DNA from 3 places in the Paenibacillus spongiae genome. Region 3 is predicted to be linked to each of the others. Evidence: riboswitches for the same ligand, from Rfam matches in the RefSeq annotation. Region 3 holds a riboswitch; each other region holds the start of a gene.
The links. A riboswitch is a leader RNA that binds a small molecule or an ion and turns the genes downstream of it on or off. The one in region 3 is predicted to bind cyclic di-GMP.
Positions count from the first base shown of each region.

Region 1: linked by a shared signal. The riboswitch ahead of L1F29_RS07495 (PilZ domain-containing protein) and the one ahead of L1F29_RS23345 (transglutaminase-like domain-containing protein) in region 3 are both predicted to bind cyclic di-GMP.
Region 2: linked by a shared signal. The riboswitch ahead of L1F29_RS32770 (putative bifunctional diguanylate cyclase/phosphodiesterase) and the one ahead of L1F29_RS23345 (transglutaminase-like domain-containing protein) in region 3 are both predicted to bind cyclic di-GMP.

Region 1 is NZ_CP091430.1:1,645,031-1,651,696, reverse strand. Features, by position in the region: gene L1F29_RS07510 (O-antigen ligase family protein) at 1-1,642, opposite strand, end outside; gene L1F29_RS07505 (ABC transporter ATP-binding protein) at 1,949-2,677, shown strand; gene L1F29_RS07500 (ABC transporter permease) at 2,674-3,918, shown strand; gene L1F29_RS07495 (PilZ domain-containing protein) at 4,052-4,756, opposite strand; cyclic di-GMP riboswitch class I at 4,953-5,050, opposite strand; gene L1F29_RS07490 (HD-GYP domain-containing protein) at 5,105-6,187, opposite strand; gene L1F29_RS07485 (histidine kinase N-terminal 7TM domain-containing diguanylate cyclase) at 6,264-6,666, opposite strand, start outside.
Region 2 is NZ_CP091430.1:7,297,303-7,303,968, forward strand. Features, by position in the region: gene gdhA (NADP-specific glutamate dehydrogenase) at 1-633, shown strand, start outside; gene L1F29_RS32770 (putative bifunctional diguanylate cyclase/phosphodiesterase) at 733-2,190, opposite strand; cyclic di-GMP riboswitch class I at 2,457-2,549, opposite strand; gene L1F29_RS32775 (cupin domain-containing protein) at 2,741-3,244, shown strand; gene L1F29_RS32780 (response regulator) at 3,351-4,907, opposite strand; gene L1F29_RS32785 (cache domain-containing sensor histidine kinase) at 4,873-6,657, opposite strand.
Region 3 is NZ_CP091430.1:5,134,894-5,141,559, forward strand. Features, by position in the region: gene L1F29_RS23340 (class D sortase) at 1-253, shown strand, start outside; gene L1F29_RS23345 (transglutaminase-like domain-containing protein) at 318-1,133, opposite strand; cyclic di-GMP riboswitch class I at 1,148-1,228, opposite strand; cyclic di-GMP riboswitch class I at 1,264-1,345, opposite strand; gene L1F29_RS23350 (LPXTG cell wall anchor domain-containing protein) at 1,489-4,923, opposite strand; gene L1F29_RS23355 (response regulator) at 5,094-6,230, opposite strand; gene L1F29_RS23360 (hybrid sensor histidine kinase/response regulator) at 6,244-6,666, opposite strand, start outside.

The DNA of each region.
Region 1 (6,666 bases), 3.5 Mb from region 3:
GCTGCGCGGCGCGATCCAGCTGCCAGCCGGTGACGGCGGCTGCAGCGAACACCACGGCGGCCGTCGCCGCGGCGGTTGCCCGCGCCGCCAGCCGCCAGCGGAATGCGTACGGCGTCTTACCCGCCGCCGCCGCCGCACCGGCTGTCCCCGCTCCCTCCAGGCTGTAGAGCGCGATCCAGCCGAAGGCGAGCAGCCAATAGAAGCCGAACGACATATCGAAGTCGGCGGCGGCATGAAACAGCAATACCGCCAGCGGAATAAGACCGGCCCGGTCATGCCGGAAGACACGCAGCAGCAGCGCCCCCAGAACAACGGCGAACACCGCGGCGCCGACTAGTCCGATATCCAGCAGCAGCTCCAAGTAACCGCTGTGGACTTCACTGCCCACATAGGGCTGCGATTGCATTTGCGTAAACAGCACCTGCCAGGTGTCGCCTCCGCGGCCAAACAGCGGGGCCTCCAGAAACAATTTGAAAGCATCTTGATAGAACAGCATGCGAGAGCCGGCCGTCTGGAAATTGCCGCTTACCCGGCCTTGAACGGCCGTCACGAGCAGCAGAATCGCTGCGGCAGCGCCCGCTGACCAGACGCCCCATGCGATAAGGCGCTCCCGCCGGCCGAGCCCGCGGCTCAAGAGGCGGCGGATTCCGATCATCCCGAGGCCGGATAAGATGACCGCGGCAAGCAATACGGCCGCTCCCGTCATCTCTCCCCAGCCTTGGGAAGCTCCGCTGGTATGTAAGCCCGCTTTCAGCAGAAACCGGTAGCCCGCTCCTGCCGCGAGCAGCGTCCAGCCGCTGTATAGCAGCCAACCGGTTCGCTCTCGGCGCCCAAGCAGCAGCAACCCGGCCAGCCAGCCGATTGCAGCGGCCATCCAAGCACCGCGCGATTCCGTCAGCAGGAGCACAAGCGCCGCAGGAACGCTCTGCAGAGCGGCGGCCGCAAAGGCCAGCCATGACCGTTCGCGGACAAGCAGCAGCCATTGCCAGACCGTATAGGCCCCTGCCACTGCGCCGAGCATATTCGGGTATTGGAAATAACCCGCTAAGCGGGCGCCCGTAGCGGACAGCTGTTCATCGCTTGTTACCATGACGATCTCCGGGAATGCGATCCACCCCATCCATCCCGCCAAGGCCCCCCAGACGACAAAGGCCCCTGCTGCCTGTATAGCCGCCGCAAGCCAGATCCGGCCGGAAGGCGGCCGAAGCCAGAAATAGAGGCTCCATAATATGGCGCCGTATGCGGACCAGCGCAAGGCTTGTCCGATGGTTCCGTTAACCGATGCCGGTTCAAAGGCCAGCGACAGCGCGTACAGCAGCGCGATCGCCAGCGGCCCATATGCCGCGGCGGGAACCGCATGCCAGCAAGCGGCGGCACGTCGAGGAGCTGTTGAAGCAGCCTCCTTCTCCTGAATAAGGGCCGCTGGCTCCTCCGGGAATCCCCGATGGGAGGCTCTCCGGGGAAGTTTCCTGCGGGTAAGGCGGGCAATGGACGCAAGCAGCATCGAGGCCAGTGCGGTTATGGCCAGCAGCCATTCCCATCGGTAGAACGATACGTCGAAGAACATGCCGTATCGGTAGGACGAAACGATAAGTACGATGGCGAACCAGCATGCAGCCGCCACAGCCATAGCCCCGGGCATCCCGGCACCCCCTGATTGTAAGTTTGCTAGTCCTCCGATTCATCGAATCGGCGCAGCGCTTTCCCAGCATCATGATCCCTGTTCCATGTCCAATCGAATGGATCATTTTTGCATGTGCTTATTTCCATCGATTGTATCATAGCGCGCTGCCGCTTTCGAAGGCGGAGAAAAGCCGGTCCAAAACTTTTTTCTGCGTGCTTTCGTTATGTTCACATATAGCAGCGATCGCCACCCGGGCGGCCGGTCCTGCTGCGCAATTGATGGACAACACTCATGAAATTTTAACGATAGATGGAGGTTATTCCTATGATTGAACTGCGTCAAATCGAGCATGCGTTCACGCTTGGCCGCAAAGGCCAAGAGCGCCGCGTTCCAGTTCTGCGCGGCATCGATCTGACGATCCGCAAAGGCGAAATCGTCACGCTGATCGGACGAAGCGGATCCGGCAAATCGACGCTGCTTCATATCGCCTCAGGCTTTATCCGCCCGACCAGCGGCCGTGTCAGCATCGCAGGCCTGGATGTTACCGACTACAGCGAAGGTCAATGGGCCGATTTCCGCAGACGATACCTGGGCTTCGTATTCCAGAATTTCCAGCTCATCCCGAGCATGACCGCTTTCGAAAACACAGAGCTGCCGCTCGTCCTTCAGGGCCTGCCTGCCGGCGAGCGCCGCAAGCAAGCGACGGAGATTCTGGAGAAGCTCGGTATCGCAGCCTACGCCGACCATTATCCGAGCGAGCTGTCCGGCGGCCAGCAGCAGCGCGTCGGCATCGCACGCTCGCTGATCCTGAATCCGCCCGTGCTGCTTGCCGACGAACCGACCGGCAGTCTCGACAGCGAGAACGAAGAGCAGCTGCTGCAGCTGCTGCAGACGTTGAACCGCGATCACGGCATTACGCTGCTCATTATAACGCATGACGATAAGGTTGCATCGATCGGCAACCGGACGATGCGGATCGAGGACGGCCGGCTCGCAGATCCTGCGAACGGAAGCCCGAACGAGTACCGTAAATTGGAGGTGGTGAAACCGTGAAAACCAGCGATAAGCTGCGCTTCGTCAAACAAAACATGGCGAAAAACAAATCGCGCATCTTCATGACGATACTCGCCACCGCTATGGGCTGTACATTTCTGATGATGATCGCCTCCGTTGCATTCGGTCTTCAGCGCAGTCTGGTCGATGATATGATGCAGGGTCAGACGCTGACCGAGATTCAAATCCACGGCAAAAAGAATGGCGACAGCCATGAAGCGATCACCCAAGCCGACGCGGACCGCTTCAAGAAGCGCGACGGCGTGAAAGCCGTAACGGCGCAGCGCTTCACGCAGGGCGAGGTCACCCTGGAGGGTTATAAAAGCAGCCCCTCGGCCATCGTAACCAATTTCGAGGAAGAAACGAAAGCCGGGCTGCAGCTCTCGGAAGGCCGTATGCCCAAGAATGGCACCGAGGCTATCGTCGGCTACCATTTTGCCCAGCAATTGATGAAGGCCGGAACCGAGGATGCCTATACGGGTTCTCTGCTCGGCAAACAGATTGAATTCCGCGCGACCGGGTATAATCCGGCTACCGAGAAAGAAGAGTCCCTTGGCATGGTCAAGCTGACCATCGTCGGATTGACGACGAAGCCGGATAAAGAATGGCTGCAGTCGACTGAGCTCTATCTCGACGATTCGATCCAAGACCGTTTGTTCCATAAAGATTTCGAAACCCATCCCAATGTCAAGGTATACGCCGAGAGCGCGGATCAAGTCACCGCAATGTCCAAGGCTCTCAGGGATGAAGGCTACAGCCTTTATTCGGTTGCCGATACCATTAAGGAAATGGACCTGGTCTTCCTCATCATGAAGATCGGACTGATCTTCGTCGGCACCATCGCCGTCTTGATCGCTTCGATCGGCATCTATAACACGATGACCATGGCGGTTACGGAACGCTCGCAAGACATCGGAATCATGAAAGCGATCGGCGCGAACCCGAAGACGATCCGCAGCATCTTCCTTCTGGAGAGCTTCGGCATCGGACTGTTCGGCGCCTTGATCGGACTGGCCGCCGCTTACGGATTGAGCGCCGTTATCAATGCCGTCGTTCCGATTATCATTGAATCGGCTCTGGACGGTGAAGCTCCGGAAGGCTTTACGTTTACCTATATCCCATTCTCGCTCACGCTCGTCAGCGTCGGCATCAGCCTTGGCGTCGCGGTCCTTTCCGGCATGCGGCCTGCTGCGAGAGCTACGCGGATCGATGTGCTGCGGGCGCTCCGCCGCGATATCTAATCGATTAAGAGGACATCGAATAAGCAAAGGACCGTCAATACAATTACATCCTTCCAAATAGAGGAACCGGACAAGCACCCGCTTGACCGGTTCCTCTATTTCCTATCCCTGTCCCTATGTATAAGACGGAAGCTTATTTGGTTTCCTTCATCCGGTAATAGGAAGCGATCTGTTCCCGGAGCAGGAACGCCCGCAGCGCCCGCTGCCGCTGCTCGTCCAGCCCTTCGTACCTTGCGCCGTAGAAGGTATGGTCGCCGCCCGGCTTGCTGCGAACGATTGCCAGCGTGCAGCGGAATTCAAAGCCTGACTTGATCCTGAATTCCACCTTATCCTCCGGGAACAGGTGAGGACCGCTTACCACTTCGAATCCAAGACCGGCCAGACTGATGTTCCGAATGGTCAGATCGATCCATTCCTCTACCTCGATCGTCTCGGCTCCTTCGCCTTCCCCGATCTCCCGCTTAAGCACATGCCGGAGCGATCCGCCCAGCAGCACGTCGACCCGCACGGATTCCCGCTTCTCCTCCAGCCCATTGAAGGCCCGGGGCGGCAGCAGCACGGCCAGCGAGCCTTCCGCTTTTCCAATAATCGTCGATTGTACCCGCTGTATGCCTGCAGCCGAATAGACGGTAAGATGGACCGGATTGCCAAGCTCAAAGCTCTTGTACTCCGTCATCTCCACTTCCAGCATGTCGCCCTCCACATGGGTCAATATCCCTGTGGATACGTAGCCATCCTTCTCCACTACAGTTCGGCTGTGCAGAAGCGCCTTGGCCGGAAAGCTTGTCTTCTCCATTCCATACCGTCCGTTTCTGCTTGTCTCTGCCTGATTGCTCATGCCGTTCTCCCTTCACGCGCCCGGTATGAGACAATCAAACAGCCCCCATGGCGGTGTAATATAGTTGCATCAAGCTTCTTGTATCCTACTGAGGTATATCTCTTATATCGTCATTAGGACCGGTATTTATGAAAAACAAAAAAAACGCTTCCTGCATCCGGAGCCGTTGTTATCCACCCGATTACGGGCGTCTCGTTTCGGCAGCCAGGCTATCCTCGCCCCTCTTTAAGCAGGGGGACATTAGACCCTGTAGCTTTGCGTCCTTGCCTTTCGACAAGTTTGCCTTTTCGTGCTTTCAGTTATGAAAAGCGCCTATAGGACCGCGTATGGAACTTAACGATAGGATCGTTATAGTTCCTTCACGATCAATAAGCTAAGCGTATCCTTCAAGTCGATTTCATACGTCGATTGCGGCGGCTTGCCGTCCGCTTCACGCAGCACCCGGACTGTCGGACGGTGAACCGCAAGCGGATTATTCGCCGATACGACCCCGACCTGGCCGGAGCTGAGCAGCACCGTTGTCGCTACCGGATAGATCGAGATATGCTTGCAGAACGTCTTGATCAAATCAAGATCGAAATAGGTGTTGCCGGCGGCAAATAGAAACTCGATCGCTTCGGTCGGCGTATATCGTCTTCGATACGGGCGCGGCGAGGTCAAAGCGTCATACACGTCCGCCAGGCCTACGATTTGCGCGTATTCGTGAATGGCATCCGCTTTCAGCCGGCGCGGGTAACCGGATCCGTCATAGCGTTCGTGATGCTGGAAGGCGCAATGGGCCGACAACAAAGAAATATCATGCTGTGCCCGTATGATGTTGAAGCCATCTTCCGCATGCTTCTCCATAATAAGCCGCTCATCCAGCGTCAGCGTAGTGTTCTTGTTAAGCAGCGGTCTGGGCACTTTGGTCATTCCGATATCGAATAGCAGCGCTCCCATCCCCAGCTCCTCGAGCTGCTGTCTGTTATAGCCCTTCGCAAGCCCCATGATTCCCGATAGGATGGCGACATTGACCGAATGCTGAAACAGGTAGGCATCGGTAACCTGTATATTCGTCAAGCTGACCATGACGTCTTCGCGTGTTATAAGATCTTGAAGCATCTCGGAGAAGACGCTCCGGAACGTTCTGCCAAGCTCCGGCGCTATCGTTCTCCCTTTCAGGTTCGGCTGATCCATTAGCTTCGTCATCGTCTTATACACGGCATCAGTGGCCCGCTTATGCGTCGAGTCCGAAATGGCAGTCGTCGGCTCTATATCGCCAGTCAGCGGATCGTCGATATAGAGCACATCTACTCCGATCATGATTAACCGTTCAATAAACCGATCGTTTAACTCCACACCGACGCCCAGAAGTATATTGCCGTCCTCTCGGAAAACGGGTCGAGCCAGCCTGTCCCCTGGTTTTACCGACAGAATATTTACTTTTCTCATTGCTACGCCGCCTTTAATGGTTTACTGAAGGTATTAGACCTACTGTCCGTAAGCCGAATCGTGAATTCCCATGCCCCTACAGGTTCACAACGCGGTTGCGCCCGTCTTCCTTGGCTCTGTACAGCGCGGCATCCGCTTTGGCGAACAATTCCTTTAGGTATAGCTTGGGATCGTCCAGATTCTGCTTCGCTTGCCCGTCTACGGCCAACATCCCCATGCTGATGGTGATGCGGATCGTCTCCCCCTGTTTCCCTGTGCGGTATTCATGCTGCTCGACTGACGTTCGAATGCGGTCCGCCAGCATCTCGGCCTGTGCCCGGTTCGTATGCGGCAAATATACGGTGAATTCCTCTCCTCCGTACCGCGCCAGAATGTCTGTTCTTCTGAGCGAGTCCTTGACGACCTTCGCCGTCGAGCGAATAACCTCGTCCCCAGCCAAATGCCCATACGTATCGTTCACGTTCTTGAATAAATCAATG
Region 2 (6,666 bases), 2.2 Mb from region 3:
TCGGGATCCGGCAACGTATCCATATACGCGATCGAGAAAGCGCAGCAATTAGGCGCTCATGTCGTAGCATGCAGCGATTCAAGCGGTTATATTTATGACCCGAACGGCATCAACCTGGATACGGTCAAGCAGCTTAAAGAGGTTGACCGCAAAAGAATTAGCGACTACACGCTGGTTCACCCTGAAGCGGAATTCCACCCTAACTTCACGGACATCTGGTCGATCCCATGCGAAGTTGCAATTCCGTCGGCCACTCAGAACGAAATCGATGCGAAAGCGGCGAAGCAATTGATCGCGGGCGGCGTCAAAGCCGTCGTTGAAGGAGCTAATATGCCTTCCTCGCTGGAAGCGATCGACCTGTTCCTGGACAACAACGTCCTGTTCGGACCTGCGAAAGCAGCCAATGCAGGCGGCGTAGCCGTATCCGCTCTCGAAATGGCGCAGAACAGCATGCGTTTCGCTTGGACGGCAGAAGAAGTGGATGCACGTCTGCTCCAAATCATGAAGAACATCTACAGCGAAAGCATGAAAGCCGCTGAAGAGTATGGCAGCAAGGGCAATCTGGTTGTCGGCTCCAACATCGCTGGCTTCCTGAAGGTTGCAAGAATCATGCTTGCTCAAGGCGTTATCTAATTTATCACAGGACTCATACGACAAGTCCCCTGACCGTTATTATAGCGGAAGGGGACTTTTTTAATTAATACCGCGTTGGAACGAAGAAAAAAAGCGCCGCTACACGGCGCCTTCTTCGCGATCCGATATGGGATGAAGCCGTTCGAACTCCATGGCCGTAACCGGCTTCATAAAGTAATAACCTTGAATCCAATGACAACCCTGCGAACGCAAAAATTCGAACTGCTCCTCCGTCTCTACGCCTTCGGCGATGACAGTAAGCTTCAAGCTTCCCGCCATGGCCACGATGGCCTTCACAATCGCCGCCTGACCCGGACAACCGGGAACGTAGTTGATGAACATCTGAGCGATCTTCAGCGCATCGGCCTGGACCCCCATTAAGTAGCTCAACGAAGAATAGCCGGTCCCAAAGTCGTCTATCGCGAATTGAACGCCCTGCTGCTTGAGTGGGAGCAGCTTGGCAAGCGTCTCCTTCTCTTCCCGGATGGCGACGCCTTCCGTAATCTCAAGCATTAAATACTGGGGTGGCAGCCCTGTCTCCCCCAGAATCGCCAGCACATTCTCGGCATAATCCGATTCGTCCAATTGACGGGGGGATACATTCACCGAAATTCGGAACGGCGGTAACCCCCGCTGGAGCCAATCGGCGGCTTGGCTGCAGGCGGTTCGCAGAACCCATTCCCCGATCGGCACGATAAGTCCCGTCTCTTCGGCAAGGGGAATGAAATCGGCCGGCGATACCAGCGGACCAACCCGCGGCTGCCATCTGATCAGAGCCTCTGCGCCGACCAATTGCTTATTGCCGGCGCCATATTGCGGCTGGTAATGGAGCACAAACTCCTCCTGCTCGAGCGCCTTGCGCAACGCTTGCTCAATGGCAAGATTCTTCTTGAACGCGCGATTTAACTCCTTCGTATGGAAGCAGCATTTGTTTCGGCCGAGCGCCTTCGCCTTGTATAAGGCGATATCCGCATTCCTCATCAGATCCATCGTCGTCGTTCCGTCCTCGGGGGCAACGGTAATTCCGATGCTGCCCGTCAATCGCAGCTCAAGCGGAGCGAGCTGCAACGGCGTACCCATCACATCCAGCATGGCCTGCGACCACTCGAAAGGCTCGTCGCGCCCATCGATGTCCGTGAAGAGTACGGCAAACTCGTCTCCGCCGAGCCGGGCTACCGTAATCCGGCTATCGCTGCTTTCCTTCAGCCGTCTGCCGACCAGCCGGATAATTTCGTCGCCGGTTGTGTGGCCGTAGATATCGTTTATGTATTTAAACCGGTCCAGATCGATGAACATGACCGCCAGCATACGACTTGCTTGGTCCGGCTCTTCCAGCCGCCGGAGCTCTTGCGTCAGCTTCTTCTCGAAATAGTGACGGTTCGGCAATCCCGAGAGCATGTCATGATGGGTCATAAATGCCGTTCGTTCCAGCAGTCTTCGTTCCTTTCGCAGGAACGCTTCACTCTCCGCCGATAGCATTCTTTTTTTGCTTAACCAATACAAATGAGCGATAAGATATACGATAACCAGGAGCAAAGCAAAAACATATGCCGGCACTTCCATCTTCCCTCCTACAGGCTTGTCTTCGTTTTTGTCCGAGTAATAAGCAGAGACGCTTTCGCCGTCTTCTGCGGCGAAGTAAGCTTCTCCCTCTGAATAAGACCAGAATCGCGTTGGCAATCAGCCTTGAACTTTCCGATCGCGCGGGGAGAGCGGCGGACGCCGTCCCAGCGACGTCAGTAGTTTCTCCCCTCAGAAATAAGCAAAGCCTACGCTTTGCTTATATAAAAAAGAACTATCCGCCCCCCGGATAGTTCTCCACAGCTGGCGGTCTGGCAACCATAGCAAATCTGCCGATCTGCGTTAGGCCCATGACTTTGCGTCCTTATTTTTCAATAAGTTTGCCTTTAAGATGAAATTATGTATGTTTTGGTTGATGTAGTGCTTATTAACTATTAATAACATGACTATATAACCATTATAGGGGCGTGGACTTCCACTGTCTATATAGTAATATCGAATCATGTCGAAATAAGGAATGTTTAATCGGAAAAGAATGGGTTCGCGTATAAATCGATTCGAGCTGATGAATGGAGGCTGCTTTACAATGGAACAAACCGGGGTTCAAATCTATTATTTCGAAGACGATGGCGTCATGCCGAATAACCGCCATCTCCCTGTCATCCTGTACCTGGGCGCCATGAAAGAGGATACCGCGCAAACCGAACGCCGTTTTAACCGGAACAATTGGCGGAACAGCTGGACGAACGGCGTGTTCGACTTCCATCACTACCATAGCAACGCACATGAAGTATTGGGCGTGACGAGAGGCTCAGCAGCCCTGCAGCTGGGAGGCGTGCAAGGAACTGAAGTGTCTGTCCAGGCCGGGGATGTCGTCGTTCTCCCGGCAGGCACCGCGCATAAGAAGCTAAGCGCAAGCGCTGACTTTCAAGTTGTAGGGGCATACCCGGATGGTATGAATTACAACCTCCGCAAGGAAGCACCTGAAGACAGATTGAAGTCCTTGGATGAGATTCCGCATGTGCCTCTGCCGGAGATGGATCCTGTGTATGGACCTATTGGACCCCTTATGAAATATTGGCGAAAATAAACCATATCATTATAACATAATCAACCTGTAACAGCCCCTATATTAAAATAAAAAATCAGGAATTCGCTCTCTCGCGTCATCCTGATTTTTGCAGTATTTCACACAATCATCTGGCTGCCTGTTGCCCCTTGCGGTAGTCCAGCGGCGTTGCGCCGGCATATTCGGAGAACAAACGGGAAAAATATCGCGAATTCGGTATCCCCACGCTATCGGCCACTTCGTATACCTTCATATCCGTTGTCCGAAGCAGGCTCTTCGCCCGATCCAGCCGGCAATCCTGCACATAGTCGTGAAAGCTCTTGCCGGTCTCGTTGCGGAAGAGCGCGGCGAACCAGCTGGGGCTCAAGTTGACCTGCCTCGCCGCGTTGGCCAGCTCAATCTGCGCGTAATCGCGCGCGATAAGGCGCAGCGCCTCCTTGATCTCCTTGCGCATGCGGCCGGTATGCCCGCCATTGCGCTGCGCCATGAGACCGGCAAGCTGCCGCGCCTCGCAAGCGAGCACGGAAGCGTGAAGCGCCGATTCCGCCGCTTGCTTGAACCGCTCCAGCGGCCAGGCCGGCTCGGCGTCCGCGCTCTTCTCCCAGCTGAACGATTCCAACTGGGCCGCGATTAACAGCGCCATCCGTCTCGCTTGGACCGGCACGGGACGATATTCTCCCCCGATCAGACCGGCCCATTCTCGAATGCGGTCGCCCGCTTCCTGCCCGTCGTCCCGCAAGGCCGCGTCGCCGATCGCCGCCAAGAGCGCGCGGAACCGTTCGGGCGGGAGGGGTTCATACTCGCACGGCTCCGGCTCCCGGACCAGCTCCCCCGGCATGGCGTAGAATCCCGCTTCGCAAAGCGTGAGCCCCCGGCTATATGCCTCATGCATATCGGAAGTCCGATGATACACACCGCCAACGCTCATGACGTAATCGAGAACATCAGACGCGGCAGCAAACCCGCAGCGAAGCCTTTCTCCGATGCGTCCGCATTGCTCGTAGAACCAGCCGTAGAAGGATGCGAAGCTCTCCCGGTCCACCGAATAGAAGAACAGGCACCATGTATCCGGCGCCATGCGGATCGCCAGATAGCGGAACCGGGGATCGGGCTCCGCGGCTGCCAGCCATTCCTCGGCCGCCTCATCCGGCAGCTGTCCTGCGGTCCGGATAACGGAGAGCGCATACCCGTCATGCGTGAATCCGGCCTGCCTCAGCTTATCCGGCAGCTGCCCTGCCGGGAACAGCAGCAGCTCCTGCAGCAGCAACCGGACCATCTGCTCCGCGTCCCCCTTTTCCTTCCGAAGGGTACCAGCCGCCCGCTGCAGCACGCCGACGAATTCATCCTCGCTGAGAAGAACCTTCGTCAGGTAATCATCAGCCCCGTAACGCAGGGCAACCTGCACTTTCTCGAAATCCTCGTAGCATGTAAGAAGCACAACCTTGGGAGGCGACGGCAGCGCTTGAAGCCGCTTGAGCAGCTCCAGACCGTCCATGACCGGCATGCCAATATCCGTTACGACGATGTCCGGCTTAAGCCGTTCCACAGCCTGGAGCGCCTGCAGGCCGTTCTCCGCCTCCCCCGCAATCTCGAATCCCCGGGCAGCCAGCCCGAAGCTGCGAAGCCGCAGCAGCGCTAACGGCTCGTCATCAACCAGCAGTAATTTGACGGTTTGCTCTTCCATCCGCTACATCCCCCGTTTCGATGATTCTGAGGCGCACGGTCACGGTCGTCCCGATCTGCGGATCGCTGACGATGGACAGCCCGTATCCTGCTCCGTAATACAGCTGAATCCTTTCGTGCACGTTGCATACACCGATATGGAACCCTCCGCTTGCGGAAGGCGTCTCCTCCGGAGCTGCCCCCTTCAGCAGCCCTGCAATCTTCTCCTTCGCCATGCCGACGCCGTTATCGGCGACGGTGATCATCAGCTCGTTCCCGCATCTCTTCGCCGATACCGTCAGCTTCCCTCTCCGGTCCGTAAGAGGGCGCAGCCCGTGGAATACCGCGTTCTCAACAATCGGCTGCAGCACCAGCTTGAGCACCGGCGTTGAAGCCAGCGCGTCCGGGAGATCCTCAACAACGAATTCGAACTTATTGTCATAGCGGACCGATAATATATATAAATAATCTTTGACATAGAGCATTTCCTCGTTCAGCGAACGGACCGCCGTGGTACGGTCCAGTCCGTACTTCAACAGCCGGATCAGAACGGCCATCACGCGATGGATGTCCTTCTTGCTGCTTATATCGACCATGATGTCGATGGTATTGAGCGTGTTATACAGGAAGTGGGGATTAATCTGCGACAGCAGCATTTGAAAATCGGCCTGCCGCTTCTGCTCTTCCGTCTGCTTCAGCGTCTCGATGAGCTCTTGGATCGTCCGCATCATCCGGTTGAACTCGCGCGCCATCTCCCCAAACTCATCCTGATGCTTCACCTCGAATTGATGATCCAGATGTCCCCGTGCAATGTGGCGTATACCCCGTGTTAACGAAACGATCGGCTTGGTAAACCACCAGGAAACGCCGATATATATGAAAATAAGTCCGGCCGAGCCCAGAAGCAGTACCATGAGCGCAAATTGCACGACCGGACGGTAATTGTTTTCCAGAGCCTTGACGTCTCCGACGACGATAGCCTTCCAGAACGGTGCCTGTTTCATGTCGGATATGACGTAATATTGTCCGGACCGCTCGAAATAGGCCTTCGCCTGTTCAAGCGTTTCCGTGTTGCGTTCCGCATATTCCAGCGTTTCATAGCTGTTCCGGGCTACGATCGTAATGGAATAAATGAGCCGGTCGTTGCGGTCGTACAGCAGCGTCCGGGTATCATAGCTTCCCGCGAACGCGGCGCTCCGCTGCACGATGTTGGTCACGTCCGTAACGAAAGCGAGCACGCCTTCCTGCTCCCCATCCTCGTCGATAACCTGCTTGGTGACGATGCTGACGAGACTGTTCGGGCCCGTCGATCCCATCGTCGAGGTGAACGGCTCCGACCAGACGACGCCGGTCTTGGAGCTGTTCGATTGACCTTTGATAATGGCAATTTCCTTCTGCCCGAAGCTGTCCCAGTAATATTCCGGATAGCCGGCGACAAGTCCGTCTTTCCGGATGTAGACGACGCCCCGCACCAGCTCCGGCCGCGTCAGCGCAGCCGCCTCCATCATGCGGATCCAGTCGGAAGGCCCCTGCTGCCCGTATAAAATTTCCGATTCGATGCCGAGCACGTTCAGCACCAGGTCGTTCATCTGATTTTCCATCATGCGGACCGACTGCACAACCATCCCGTTCAGCGCGCTGTCCTGCGTCTGACGCAAAAAGGACGTCGTGCCCGATTGCGCTAATAGAATGACCGCCGCTTCCAGAATAAGGCTCGGCATAATGAGCCAAATCAGCAGCTTCGTCCGCGCTCCGAGCCGTCCGCCCCGCATTGCCTGACC
Region 3 (6,666 bases):
AGCGGCTCATCGAGCCAGAACCAAGGGCCGTTTATTCAACCGGTTGAACGAGCTTGAGATTGGCGATAAAATTACGATTCAAACGAACGATAAGCAATTGACTTATAATGTGAACAAAATTTCGATCGTGGAACCGACCGACTTATCGGTTCTGGCAAGCAGCGACAAGGAGTCGATCGTTACGCTGATTACGTGCGAGCCGCTGAAGAACCCGACTCACAGGCTGATTGTACAAGCCTCCCTGGAGAGCTGAATTCTTCCAAAATAATAAAACTGCCGGAGCGAATGCCCGGCAGTTTTTTGGTATCTGCAGCAGATCAATAGGTCTTTTCCACTTTATAATCTTTGGCGGATTTTGCGAAGGTGAACGGTTTTTCGGATTTTTTCAAACCGGTATCGACCGTCGTATCCACCAGAACCCATTTTCCGTTCAAATAGACTTCATTCCAGGCATGGTAGCCGTCAACCTGGCTGGTTGTTCCCATCACAAGCTTGGCCGGTATGCCTTCGCTGCGGAGCATCGCGGCATATAAGGAGGCGAAATTGTAGCATACCCCTTTGCTTGCTGCGAGCGTTGCGTCAATGTCCGGTATATAAGCCGAGTCGGTCAGCTTCTTGGCCAGCACGAAGTCATATTTCACATTGCTAATGATGTATTGGTAGATGGCCTTAGCCTTTTCTTCATCCGTCTTGCTGTTGCGGGTCAGTTCCTTTGCTTTGGCGGCGGTTTTCTTTGCATCCATCCAGTTTACATGCTGGATCGAGTGCAAGTAGATATCCGCTCCGTTCGGCACTTTGACCGTAACCGACTTGGACAAGACCGCCCGGTATTTCGTCTTCGTCACATTCTCCAAAATGACAACGCTGTATGCCCCATTGCCCATTTGGAGAGGGAGCCATATCGGCTTCGTTGCTTTCGCCTTATCCAATGAGTAAGTGTATGAATTTGCACCCTTCGTAATGACGGCTTTCGTCACCTTGCCCGCAGGGGCATCATAACGAATTCCGATCGCTCCCTTATCCAGCTTGGACAGGTCAAGCCGTTCGTCTTCCGCCTCAGCGGCAGACGCACTCGGAATTATAGCTGCTGTCAGAATAATAACTACCATTATCATAAACGACAATTTTCTCATCGGATAAAACTCCTTTCGGTAGCTGGCTGCCATCCATTCGGGAAGGCCCTGTAGCTTTGCGTCCCTGCCTTTCGGCAGGTTTGCCGTTATCGTACTTGTTTCATCGGAACAAACAAAAAAAGCCTGAACATTCGGTAGCTGGCTGCCATCCATTCCGGGAAGGCCCTGTAGCTTTGCGTCCCTGCCTTTCGACAGGTTTGCCGTTATCGTGTGGCTTTATCTACGACATAATCACTGGATTCTATGTTCAATATACATGACTGCTAGACTACTGTCTATCTATTCATGCAATAATTTCGCGATGATTGGCGAGGCCTGACGCGCTTGCATCAGGCCCCGCCCCATTGGATCGCTATTATTGCGTCTTGCCGTTCATTCTTCTTCTGATGAGCATGAATGCTCCCAGAATAATAATGCCAAGACCCGCAAATTGATACGGCAGGCTGCTGTCTTCTCCGGTCTTCGGCAAGGTTGTGAGCCCACTGCTGGATGGTTTTCCTTTCGGGCCTCCGTCCAGGCCTCCAAGCGGATTACGATCCGTATCAACTTCATACAAGTCCTCGGGCGAAGTACCCGGCTTGACGTTCGTCCCCGGTTTGCTCGGGTTAGTCGTATCTGTCGGAGTTCCCGGTTTGCCCGGCTCTGACGGATCTGTCGGCTCTCCAGGCTTGGTCGGAGGCGTTTCTTCCTCTCCCGGCTCTGTTGGCGTTTCCGGATCAACTTCTTCTTCCGGTTCCGTCGGCTCGCCTGGATCTACTACCGGCGGCCAAGGAAATACTGGCGGAGGAGTCGGATTAACCGGCGGATCCGGCAGCTTCTTGTTCGTTATCGTTTCGAGCGCGTTCGCCGAATTAATCGTAACTTCAAGATCAGCTGCATTCAACTCGTATCCTGCAGGAGCTTTGATCTCCTTCAAGATGTAAGTGCCGTATCTGAGATTTGTGAAATCGGCTTTGCCGTCCGCATCGGTCGTCTGCTGGCTGCCCGGTACAATCGTCCCATTCGATAGCTTGCGATCTAATTGGAATACGGCACCAGGAAGCGTTACGACTGTGTTCTTCTCATCAACCTTAAGGATGGACAGGCTGCCTCTCAATCCGCTGCCTGTACCCGACCCGGACGATTTGCCGACTACGATGGTCTTCTCCGAGCTCAAATCGGTTACGTTTACGCCCGTGCCCGCGAACGTGACTGCGTTGCTTAACTCATCCCCGTCGTCCGCGGCAATCGTAGATTTGTATTCCAAGATGTAAGCGGTGCTGATCGGATTCTTGAAAGAAAGTTCGAAGGTTTGTCCGCCGCCGGCTGCCTTCGTTACGGCAACGGTATAATCCGTTCCTTGGACCAGCTCTTTGCTTACGTCCTTCGTCACTCCGCCGTTCCCGTCAACAATCGCTTGATATAGATGGAACGAATCTTCTTTGATGATTTGCCCATCGCTGGATTCATCGATAATTTTGGCATTCGTAACATGGGATTGACCTTGATTGATCGTAATCGTCCAATCAATGTCGCCCCCGTTCTGCTTGCCGCCCTTCGTTACATACTCGGTACCGTGGGGAATCGCAACCGATGCGTACAAGCCTTCGGTAACTTTATCGATTCCCTCATGCAGATATGCCGTATTTTCTACTTTATCCGCGATAATCGTATTATCCAATATCGTTTCGAACGTGACATAGTAAGGCTTGTCGATCGTTTGATTAAACTTCACATGCAGCTTGTTATCTCCATCGACGGAGTGCGTATAAATCGTTCCGTCATCTGGAATAGGGGTGCTGGCAATCTGGAACCCCCCGTCCTTCTTAATGCTCATGTCAAACAATTTCAACGATCCGTCTACGAATGATTGACCGGCAAGCAGCGGATCGATCAGTTCAGCGTTGCTGACCGTTTTGCCGTTGTAGTTAAAGCCAACCTTCCACGTAACCTTCTTCGTTACCGGATTATAAGATCCGTTCTTGAATCCGTTGAGCTTGGCTTGCCCCTTTGGATCGAAATCCGATCCGGCTGTAACGCTGTGCGGCTTGCCGTCCGCATCCTCCCAAGTTATTACAGCTGTATTCTTAGATGCTTGCAGCGTACCGAAATCCCAATCCGTGCTGTAGAATTTCGTCTCGTACGTAATATTGAACGCCGTCGTTACAGGCTCCTTCAGATGAATGCTGAAGCCCTTCGTGTAATCGTGGACGCCAGGTGAAGACTCTGGATAAATGATGTCGTACTTCGATGGATCCAGTCCAACAACAGACAGCGTATTAGGGATCAGCTCCAGCTTGCCGCCTGTGAACGTATCCGCAATCTTCAAATCTGTCATCGGCTTGTTATTGCCGTTGATCTGAATATTCCATTTTATCGTTTTGCTGATATAGTCCGCATCCAAGGACTTGATTCCGAACTGCTGGAAAATCCACCGGTCCTTCGGAACGGGATCGGTCCCCTTCGTCGAAACCGTGTTCGTTATTTTCTCATTGGCATATACGGGACCTGTCGGCTGTGTCTTGTACTCGATCTCGTATGCGGTATTGATGGCCGAATTGAATTGAAGTTCAAATCCAGCCTTCCCATCCTTGGCCGGGATCGGAGTATCTGTATAATTCTGAACCTCGCTGCCTCGGGTGCCGTTACCGTTACCGTCAACCGTAACATTATAAACATGCAGAGTTCCTGGTACTAAGGCTTGACTGTCATTGAACAAATCCGTCAGCTTGGCATCCGCTTGAGGAATGTCCATCTCGCCGTAATTGTACTTGATCGTCCACGTAATGGTTTGAGAACTCCGGTCATAGGCGGATTCTTTGTCCAACAGCTTGCCATAAGAGACATCGACGGAAGCTGTGGCATCTACGGGCGTAATGCCTTCGCCGCTTAATACGGCCGTATTATCAAACTTCTCCAGCCGATCCGTCAGCTTCGTCGAATACTCAATGCGGTAAGCGGAGTCGATCTCGTTCAGGAACGTAATTTTAAAGTCTTTATCGTTATTGTCTCCTGTCTTCTCCACCTTGTAATCGGTATTCAAAACAAGCTCGACAGCAGCCGGATCAACGGAAACATTGCCTGCCAAATTTACCTTCAGCGGGAAAATGTGAATCGAACCGGGGTTCAACTCCATTCCTGCAGGAATTTCATCCGTAACGACCGCATCTTTGATCTTGTCGAGCTTCTTGTTCGCATCGATCGTCCAGTTGATGTTTTTAGCATTTTTGCTTTTGTCGGGAATACCCGACTTTTCAATCGTCTTGCTTACATTGGGAATGAATTTAAGCGGAACCTTGACCACTTTATTGTTAATCTCGGCAAGTTCCACAACCGTGGTCGTTTCTTTGATCTTATCCATGTTCCACTTCGTCTCGAAGGTCATTGTGCCGCCTACCGCGTCTGCGTCGACATCCGGCGCAAAGGTCATGACGACTTTGTTATCGGCTGCAGAGGCTATGAATGTACCGATCGACGCGTCGGTCAGAACACCCGTAATATCAGGGCCGACAATCTTGAACTGCTCCGGAAGATAGAAGGTGAATGTATCGCCGCCTACGTATCCGTGACTATTCGGAAACGCCCATTCATAATTCAGCTTGACGACCATGCCGTCTTCGATTGCAATCGGCTGATCCAATGGCACCTTGCTGCCATCCTTCTTGGTCACCTCCATAGATGCGCTTGTCAGAATGTTTTCCTCGATGACCCCGTTGTTGGACGCCGCGTCGGCGACATTCAACCCGGTAAAGCCGCTCATGCTCTGCAGCAGGAACAGCATTCCCACTACAACCAAACTTAACTTCTTCATCGTTCTTTAATAACCTCCGATTCTTACATTCCATATTGTTAAATACAATCTTCAATCCATCCTAGCATTGCAACATGTCCAAAATCTGACCAAAATCGACAATCCATGACTTTTTCCGGTGAAATAAAAAAAGAGCCGGGCAGCGTATTGCTGCTTCAGGCTCTTATGTATTAATCCACTAGCGGACGAATGCTATTAAATAACCGTTTTGCCGTTTCTGATGGCTCGGAATCATATTCTCGGCGCATCATGCCGGAGAGAAGCTCATATTGCTGTTGAGCCAGCGAATGATGGTCTTCATTCACATAATGCTCAATAAGAGCTTCGTATATTTCCTCCGAATGCGGGTACTGCCGCTGCAGTCCCTCGTACATGTCAACCGCCTTGTCGCCTTGGCCTTCGCTTGCCCAGAAGCGGCACAGCTGCATCCCTTGCCGATAACATAAGCTTCGCAGGCGCTGACGTTCACCATGCGTCCATATGTAGTCTTGCTCGTTCAAATAATCGCCCGGATAGTCGTCCAGCAGCCGATGGTAGTCATCCGCTGATTCAACCGACAGAGGCGGGAGCTTGCCGATCGCTTCCTCCCACTCCTGCATATCGACTTGAAGCCCCTCCGTGCTCAGCCAATAGCCGTCCCCGCTGTTGAGAAGCTTGATGTTCAAGGAGGCCGACTCGAATGTTTTGCGGAGTCTGTAAATCGTCGTGTACATATGGGTAAAGCCCTTCTTCTCGTCAGAGTCCGGCCATAACAGCTCGAGCAGCACCTCCTTCCGGACCGGCTGTCCGCGCTTGTACACCAGATAGGCGAATAATTCGCGGGACTTGGAGGTTCGCCAGGACAGCGGCTCCCCGTCATGCCCGAAGACGTTCATCGTCCCTGCGCATTGCACGCGGACAGCGGGCTCCGGTTCCTCCGCCTCTTTCATGACCGAAGCACGGCGATTCATCGTCTCCTGCTGAAGCCTGGCAACCGTCTGCTCGAGACGATGCGGCTGCACCGGCTTCAATACATAGTCGACGGCGTTCAATTCAAATGCTTTCACGGCATATTCCTCATAAGCCGTGACGAATACGATCGCGATCGACTCATGAATCATTTGCAGCTTCTCCGCAACTTGAATCCCGTTCATCTCCGGCATGTCGATATCGACAAAAGCAACGTCCGGCTGCAGTTCCTCAGCTGCCGATACCGCTTGAACCGGCAGAGAAAACGTGCCAATGATCTTCACGTCTTCGAACCGTTTCAACTGATGCTCCAAGCTTCTAAGCGCAAGCGGCTCGTCATCGAGCAGTAACGCGTTCATTCCTTCATCTCCTTTACATCGCATCAGAGCTTGATTGGACGATCGCTTCCCGTAATCGGAAAGCAACGGTCGTCCCTTCTTCCAACCGGCTTCGTATGTGCAATCCTTTGCCGTAAATTTGCTTCAGCCTTCTGTCCGTATTGCGCAGTCCGATCCCTGAGCCCGGCTTCGGACTCCCTTCTAGCAGCTTCGCCACCGTTAACTTGTCCATTCCGACACCGTTATCGATAATCGCCACATCCGCGCCTTCCGGGCACCTCGTTATCCGAATAACGATCTCGCCGCCCTGAGACCGCCTTAGAATCCCATGCCTGACCGCATTCTCCACCAGGGTCTGGATCGTCAGCGGCGGGATGTACAGCCCTTGCACCAAGCCCTCGTCAACCTCAAAGCGCACCTGAATGCGGTCCTCGAACCGCTCTTTCTCGATGTGCAG